Regions from separate parts of the Pectobacterium sp. 1950-15 genome, predicted to be linked through region 1. Evidence: predicted binding sites of a transcription regulator. Region 1 holds the regulator's gene; the other holds the start of a gene.

What was found. The regulator PhoB, encoded in region 1, activates phosphate uptake and scavenging genes when phosphate is short. The targets are predictions, from matches to a motif close to CTGTCATAAAACTGNCNNAT.
Region 2: glpT (glycerol-3-phosphate transporter) is a predicted target of PhoB. The motif match lies at 2,268-2,287, and genes of this name have one in related genera.

Annotation. Positions count from the first base shown of each region.
Region 1 covers NZ_JBBBQR010000001.1:37,890-42,080, reverse strand. Annotated here, with positions in the region: gene WCT94_RS00200 (AAA family ATPase) at 1-461, opposite strand, end outside; gene sbcD (exonuclease subunit SbcD) at 458-1,696, opposite strand; gene phoB (phosphate response regulator transcription factor PhoB) at 1,968-2,657, shown strand; gene phoR (phosphate regulon sensor histidine kinase PhoR) at 2,685-4,007, shown strand; gene WCT94_RS00180 (PstS family phosphate ABC transporter substrate-binding protein) at 4,023-4,191, shown strand, end outside.
Region 2 covers NZ_JBBBQR010000008.1:91,220-95,410, forward strand. Annotated here, with positions in the region: gene glpQ (glycerophosphodiester phosphodiesterase) at 1-744, opposite strand, end outside; gene glpT (glycerol-3-phosphate transporter) at 820-2,169, opposite strand; gene glpA (anaerobic glycerol-3-phosphate dehydrogenase subunit A) at 2,484-4,151, shown strand; gene glpB (glycerol-3-phosphate dehydrogenase subunit GlpB) at 4,141-4,191, shown strand, end outside.

The DNA of each region.
Region 1 (4,191 bases):
GACAGCATCATGGATCGCGTGAAGCGGCCGAAATCCAGCCCGGTGAGCTGCGTGATCATCTCTTTCTTATCATTGAGCTTTTCACACAGAATTTTGCCGTCTTCAATGAGCGCAAGTTCGGCCTTGGGAGACTGCAAATTGCCGTCAGGGGCATTTCTTGCCCGACGCTGGCTCCAGAAAGCGCGGTATCCCACGCCTTTCACCTCGAATTCGACCTCGGCAAGGCACTCTGCGGTATTACGCGTCATCAGGTCATTCTGGCTGGCGGAAAGCAGGCCAAGTCGTGGTGTTTCGTGGTACAGCGCCAGACAGATGGCATCCAGCAGCGTGGTTTTTCCCGCGCCAGTGGGGCCGGTAATGGCAAATAAGCCGTTGCTGGAAAAGGGCTCCTGCGTGAAGTCGATCTTCCATTCGCCTTTCAGCGCGTTGAGGTTCTTTAAGCGCAGACTGAGAATTTTCATTTGGCTGGCTCGCTATTTTCCAGTTCATCAATAACCTGATTAAACAGCGTACGGACACGCTGCTGGCGACTCTCTTCCATGTCTGTCTCCGTTGCCAGACGACGTTCAAAAACGTCATACACGCTGAGCTCGTTGAGCGTTTCCTTGTCCTGCTGCGTCATTGCCTGCAGGCTCTGTTCACGCGTGCGGCGCAGCAGCAGCACCTCAACGGGCAGGTTCTCGGTCATTGCCTGAATGCGCTTCTGCATGTCGCTGAGATAATCCTGTGTGCTGATTTCGATATCCAGCCACACAGGCTTGTCACCCTGATAGTGCTGGAACGCGGACAGCTGTCGTTCAATGTCACTCAGACTGCCTTTAATCAGCTGCATCGGTTGGGTGACGGGGATGGGCAACGTATCTATCTGCGGGGGAATGGGCGGCGACGCGTCGGGTGTAAAACTGACCAGACAAACGGATTTCTCACTGTTGAGTTCGTCAAAACTTAGCGGAATAGGCGAACCGCTGTAGCGAATGTGCTCGCTTTGGGTCACGCGCTGCGGACGGTGAATATGGCCGAGCGCAATATAATCTGCAGGGGGAAAAGCCTGAGCCGGGAAAGCATCGAGCGTACCAATATAGATATCGCGCACGGATTCGGAGGCGGTGGCGCCAATTGTCGTCAGGTGGCCGGTTGCAATAATGGGTAGCGGCAGGCCAAGTTCATCGCGCTTTTGGCAAGCCAGTTGGTAACACTGCTGGTAGTGCGCGGTAATCGCTTCCTGCAGTGCCAGCTGTTTTTCATCTCCAGATTGCCCGGCTTTGCTGGTTAATACATCGCGCGGGCGTAAAAAAGGAATGGCGCAGAGCAGTGCACCGGGCTGCTGCTGACGATTTTCCAACAGGAGCACCTGCTGGGCGGGATCGTCGCTGGCGCAGGCAATCACGCGCGTGTTCAGGCAGGCCAGCAAATCGCGGGATTCGTTTAACATCGCGACGGAATCATGGTTTCCGCCGAGAACGATGAGCTGGCAGCCGGTACGCTGTAGTGCTACCACGAAGCTATAATACATTTCCCGGGCATAGCTGGGGGGCGAGCCGTTATCAAAAATATCGCCTGCGACGATAATGGCATCGACCTGATGCTGCTCCACCTGAGCGATGAGCCAGTGAAGAAAAGCCTGATGTTCAGCGGCGCGGCTTTTGGTATAAAAATATTGTCCTAAATGCCAATCGGCGGTGTGGATAATGCGCATCGTGCTCTCTCGATATTCATGCCGCGTGGCGGTGGATGACGTTGTCATTATAGGGAAGGGTGTGTTGTCATCGTAATGCCATGATTATATATAGCAGGGATGACGGCTGTCGCGCCGGAATCCGGAGTTTGGAAAGCGGCTCGAAAAATCGGGTGTATGCGTTGTAACATCGCGCGGAGAGGGCCGTGTGTTTTTCATAAATCTGTCATAAAACTGACGCATAATGCCTTTCGCTTGCTAACAGCGACGATGATTAACGACAGGATTAACAATGGCAAAACGCATATTAGTCGTGGAAGATGAAGCACCAATTCGTGAAATGGTCTGCTTTGTACTGGAACAAAATGGTTATCAGCCAGTTGAAGCCGAAGATTATGACAGCGCGGTCACGCAACTGTCGGAGCCGTTCCCAGAACTGGTGTTATTGGACTGGATGCTGCCAGGAGGTTCGGGCCTGCAATTCATCAAGCATATGAAGCGCGAGGCGCTGACGCGTGATATTCCGGTGATGATGTTGACCGCACGCGGTGAAGAAGAAGACCGCGTACGCGGCCTTGAAGTGGGTGCGGATGATTACATTACCAAGCCGTTTTCACCTAAAGAATTAGTGGCGCGTATCAAAGCCGTGATGCGCCGTATTTCACCGATGGCGGTGGAAGAAGTCATTGAAATGCGTGGCCTGAGCCTCGATCCTTCCTCACATCGCGTGACGACCGAAGAGCACGCGTTGGATATGGGGCCGACGGAATTTAAGCTACTGCATTTCTTTATGACGCATCCTGAACGCGTTTATAGCCGGGAACAGTTGCTGAATCACGTTTGGGGCACTAACGTTTATGTTGAGGATCGTACTGTCGACGTTCATATTCGTCGCCTGCGTAAAGCACTGGAAACCAGCGGACATGACAAAATGGTGCAAACCGTTCGGGGAACGGGCTACCGTTTTTCAACGCGTTACTGAGGTGATCGTAACCGGAGACACATTAACGTGCTAGAACGCTTATCCTGGAAAAGGCTGGCATTGGAGCTGGCTTTTTTTTGTTTGCCCGCGTTGCTGCTGGGGCTGATTTTTGGTTATCTGCCCTGGTTTCTGCTGGTCGCCGTCTTAGGCTTACTGTGCTGGAATTTTTATAACCAGCTGAAACTCTCTTATTGGCTGTGGGTTGATCGCAGCATGACGCCACCGCCCGGTCGCTGGAGCTGGGAGCCGCTGTTTTACGGGCTTTACCAGATGCAACTGCGTAACCGACGCCGACGCCGTGAACTGGCACTTCTGATCAAACGGTTTCGTAGTGGGGCCGAATCCTTGCCGGATGCTGTAGTGATCACCACCGAAGAAGGAACCATCTTCTGGTGTAATCATCTGGCGCAGCACTTGCTCAATTTCCGCTGGCCGGAGGATAACGGTCAGAATATCCTCAACTTATTACGTTACCCCGAATTCACGAATTACATGAAAGGGCAAGATTTTAGCCGTCCTCTCACGTTGCAGTTGAATAATTCTCACCATGTTGAATTCCGCGTGATGCCTTATTCCGAAGGGCAACTATTGATGGTCGTGCGTGATATTACGCAGATGCACCAGCTCGAAGGTGCCAGACGTAACTTCTTTGCCAATGTGAGCCATGAGCTGCGTACGCCGCTGACGGTGTTGCAGGGCTATCTGGAAATGATGCAGGAAGAAACGTTGGATGCGGCGCTGCGCGGAAAAGCGCTGAATACCATGCAGGAACAGACCCGGCGCATGGACGGGTTGGTCAAGCAACTGCTGACTTTGTCCCGCATTGAAGCGGCGACGGCGATCGATTTGAATGAAAAAGTCGATATTCCATTGATGCTGCGTGTGTTGCAGCGTGAAGCGCAGACCCTGAGCCAGGGGCGTCATGAGATCGTCTTTCGTGTGAACGAAAATCTCTGCGTGTTTGGTAATGAAGAACAGCTGCGCAGCGCGGTATCCAATCTGGTGTACAACGCGGTCAACCATACGCCAGCGGGAACGCGTATCGAAGTCTGCTGGCAGAAGATCCCTCAGGGGGCGCAATTTCAGGTCAGCGATAACGGGCCGGGCATTGCGGCCGAGCATTTGCCGCGTCTGACGGAGCGCTTTTATCGGGTCGATAAGGCACGTTCACGCCAGACGGGCGGCAGTGGCCTGGGGCTGGCGATCGTTAAGCATGCGCTGAGCCATCATGATTCCCGTCTGGAAATCATGAGTGAGGATGGTCTGGGCTCGCGTTTTGTCTTTACGTTGCCGAATCGGTTGATTGTCCCTGCCTCTCTGGCTGAAAATACGGTGAAACCTTCGGCCTGACGGAAAACGCTACCCATGACATCCGCCACTCGTATTGCGGGCGCTTTTTTACTGCTGTTCAGCGCGTTTTGCGCTGCGCAGCCTCGCCAGATGTTGGCAGGCAACCTCTCCAGCGCGGGGTCGGATACGCTGGCTAACCTGATGGCTTTTTGGGCGGCGGATTTCAGCCAGCACTACCCGAACG
Region 2 (4,191 bases), on a different contig from region 1:
CTCGTAGGTTTCATGCCAGTCGGTATAGGCAATCAGTTGAATCAGGTTTAAGTCCATCTTCATCTGCGGCTGCAATTCGGTTTTGATGCGTTTTAGCTCTGCAACATCAAACGATTGCAGGAAGACCTTATCGCTTTTTTTCGTATAGCCATACTGCTTCAACACGGCCAGCGTTTCGCGGGCGATATCTTTCCCTTCCTGATGGTGAAACCACGGCGCTTTGATTTCGGGGTAGAGCCCAATGTTCTTGCCCGTTGAGTGGTTCAGACCCTGAATAAATTCAATCTCTTCCTGGAAGGTATGAATGCGGAAGTCGGATTTCCACATCGGGAAGCGGTTCGGGTAGCTCTGTACCTGCTTACCGTCTTTGATGTCGAATCCTTCGGTGAATTTCAGCGACTTGATCTCTTGTAGCGTGAAGTCGATGGCGTAAAAGCGTCCATCTTTACGGGCGCGTTGCGGAAAACGTTCTGCCACATCGGTCACGCGATCCAGATAGTGGTCATGCAGGACAATGAGCGCGTTATCTTTGGTGAGCACCAGATCCTGCTCCAGATAATCGGCACCCTGAGCGTAGGCCATCGCCTTGGCTGGCAGCGTATGCTCGGGCAGATAGCCGCTGGCGCCGCGGTGGGCAATGACGATTTTGTCGGTTGATGAGGCGGAGTCACTTGCGTGACTGGAAGCACTAAGGGAAACGGAGAGTGCGAGGGCGGAGAGTAGGGATGTTACGGTAACGTTCATGCGATCAAACCTCTTTCTGTTGAGAGAAAGGCGGCGTCATCATGACGCCGCCAGAGGGATGCTTACAAGAGCGGGTTAAGCGCGGCTGGCTAACTCTGCTTTATGTTTTTTCTCATTCAGCATAACAACAATCAGCAGAAGTACCGCCAGAATGCTGCCGCCAATCATTACCATGAAGCCGCCGTCCCAACCGAAGAAGTCAACGGTATAGCCGACGATGGCGCTAGCGGCAACGGAGCCACCGAGGTAGCCGAACAGGCCGGTGAAGCCCGCTGCTGTACCTGCTGCTTTCTTCGGTGCCAGCTCCAGTGCGTGCAGACCAATCAGCATCACCGGGCCGTAAATCAGGAAGCCGATGACGATCATACAGGCCATATCCACACCCGGGTTACCGGCTGGGTTCATCCAGTACACGATGGTCGCTATCGTCACCAGCGCCATAAAGAACACGCCCGTCGCGCCACGGTTGCCTTTGAACACTTTATCTGACATCCAGCCGCACAGCAGCGTACCCGGAATACCCGCGTATTCGTACAGGAAGTAGGCCCAGGAGGATTTATCCAGTGCGAAGTGTTTCACTTCTTTCAGATAAGTCGGTGACCAGTCGAGGATGCCGTAACGCAGCAGGTAAACGAAGACGTTGGCGATAGCGATGTACCACAGCAGTTTGTTCGGGAAAACGTACTGCATGAAAATCTGCTTAGCCGTTAGTTCTTCTTCGTCTTTTTCATTGTAGTCAACCGGATAGTCGTTTTTGTACTCTTCAATCGGTGGCAAACCACAAGATTGCGGGGTATCACGCATCAGGGCAAACGCAATCAGAGCAACCAGAATCGCGGCGAAAGCTGGCATGTAGAGTGCGGCTTTCCAGTCGTTAAACCAGGCCATACCCAGCAGGAACAGCAGAGGCGGAAGCCCGCCGCCGACGTTGTGAGCACAGTTCCATACGGATACGATGCCGCCACGCTCTTTCTGCGACCACCAGTGAACCATGGTACGTCCACACGGTGGCCATCCCATTCCCTGGAACCAACCGCACAGGAAAAGCAGGACGAACATAATCGCGATGCTTGATGTTGCCCACGGCACGAAGCCCATGAACAGCATCACGGCGGCCGCCAGAATCAGGCCGGCAGGCAGGAAAACCCGTGGGTTGGAACGGTCTGATACCGATCCCATGATGAATTTGGAAAAGCCGTAGGCGATGGAAATGCCGGACAGCGCAAAGCCAAGATCACCGCGTGAGAAGCCCTGTTCAATCAGGTAAGGCATTGCCAGTGTGAAGTTTTTGCGTACCAGATAGTAGGCGGCGTAGCCAAAAAAGATCCCCATGAAGATCTGCCAGCGCAGACGGCGATAGAGGGGATCGACACGATCCTGCGATACGCGCGCCTGGTGGGCTGCGGGCCTAAAAATACTCAGCATAGATATCTCCAATGCGAAAAAAAACGATAGCTTTTTTGTTCTATTACGAACGTTATTGTAAGGGGCTAGCGTACAAATGAGTGTGATTCATGACGCTAATGTTACACTTTTATGAAACTGTGACGATTTTTGCGCTCATGTTAACAGAATCGGAAAATTCCACAGTGTGGTTTTAGTGACCTGAATCACACTTATTGTTTTTAGACACCTCTTTATTTTCGTTTAGTGTTCGTTTTTGCTCTTTATCAAACATTAACCCTTCTTTCTGTGTCCCAATAGCAACATATATCTCCTCCGCCTTAAGCGAGAACACAATGCGAACAAACGAGAACTGGCGTGAAACTGACGTGGTTGTCATCGGCGGTGGTGCGACGGGGGCAGGAACTGCACGGGATTGTGCCCTGCGCGGACTGCGCTGCCTGCTGCTTGAGCGTTATGATATTGCGACCGGGGCAACCGGACGTAATCACGGCCTATTACACAGCGGCGCCCGCTATGCGGTTACCGATGGCGAGTCTGCCCGCGAATGCATTGAAGAGAATCAGATTCTCCGGCGGATTGCCCGCCACTGTATTGAACCAACCGATGGTCTGTTCATCACCTTGCCGGAAGACGATCTTGGCTGGCAGGCGCAGTTTATTGCCTCCTGCCAGCAGGCAGGTATTCGTGCTCAAGCGATGGACCCACAGGAAGCGCTGCGGTTGGAGCCAGCAGCTAATCCGGCGTTGATTGGCGCGGTACGCGTGCCAGATGGTTCTGTCGATCCTTTTCGCCTGACGGCGGCCAACATGATCGATGCCTGCGAGCACGGTGCGGAAGTCTTGACCTATCACGAGGTTATCGGGCTGATTCGTCAGGGCGATAGGGTTACTGGCGTGCGCGTTTTCGACCATAAAAAAGGTGTAGAAACAGAAATATACGCACAGGTGGTCGTCAACGCTGGCGGTATCTGGGGGCAACGCATTGCGGAATATGCCGATCTGCGCGTGCGTATGTTTCCGGCAAAAGGTGCGCTGCTGATTCTTGGGCACCGCATCAACAACATGGTGATCAACCGCTGCCGTAAACCGGCGGATGCTGACATTCTGGTGCCGGGCGATACCATTTCGCTGATTGGCACAACCTCAACCCACATCGACTACGACCAAATCGACAATATGCTGGTGACGCCTGCCGAGGTGGAAACGCTGATGCGGGAAGGCTCCATGTTGGCACCGTCGCTGGCAAGCACGCGAATTTTGCGTGCCTATGCTGGCGTCCGTCCGCTGGTTGCCAACGACAGTGACCCCAGCGGGCGTAGCGTAAGCCGCGGCATTGTGCTGCTCGACCATGCCAGCCGCGACGGGCTGGAAGGGTTTATTACCATCACCGGCGGCAAGCTGATGACCTACCGTCTGATGGCGGAGTGGGTGACGGACGCCATCTGCAAAAAGCTGGGTCATGACGTGGCCTGCTCGACGGCACAGACGCCGCTGCCCGGCTCTGAGTCGCTGGATGAGGTGAAAACCGCCCCTCACGCTCTGTCAGCTTATCCTGCGGCGAAACCGCTCTCCGCGCCGCTGCGCGGTTCGGCAATTTATCGCCACGGTGAACGAGCCGGAAGAATGCTGTCTGGTGAGCGTCTTGATCGCAGTCTGGTGTGCGAATGTGAAGCCGTGACGGCGGGAGAAGTGCGCTACGCCGTGGAATCATTGCAGGTGAATAACCTGATTGACCTGCGTCGCCGTACTCGCGTTGGCATGGGCACCTGTCAGGGTGAACTGTGCGCCTGTCGTGCAGCGGGTCTGCTGTGCCGTCTGGGTACTGCGACGCCGGAGCAGTCGCTCACGCAGCTCAGCCAGTTTTTGAACGAACGCTGGAAAGGCATTCGCCCGGTCGCGTGGGGCAATGCCCTGCGTGAAAGCGAGTTTACCAGTTGGATTTATCAGGGTTTGTGCGGCCTGACGGCCAGCGACAGTCAGGAGGATCGCCATGCGCTATGACGTTGTAATTATTGGCGGAGGGCTCGCGGGGCTGACCTGC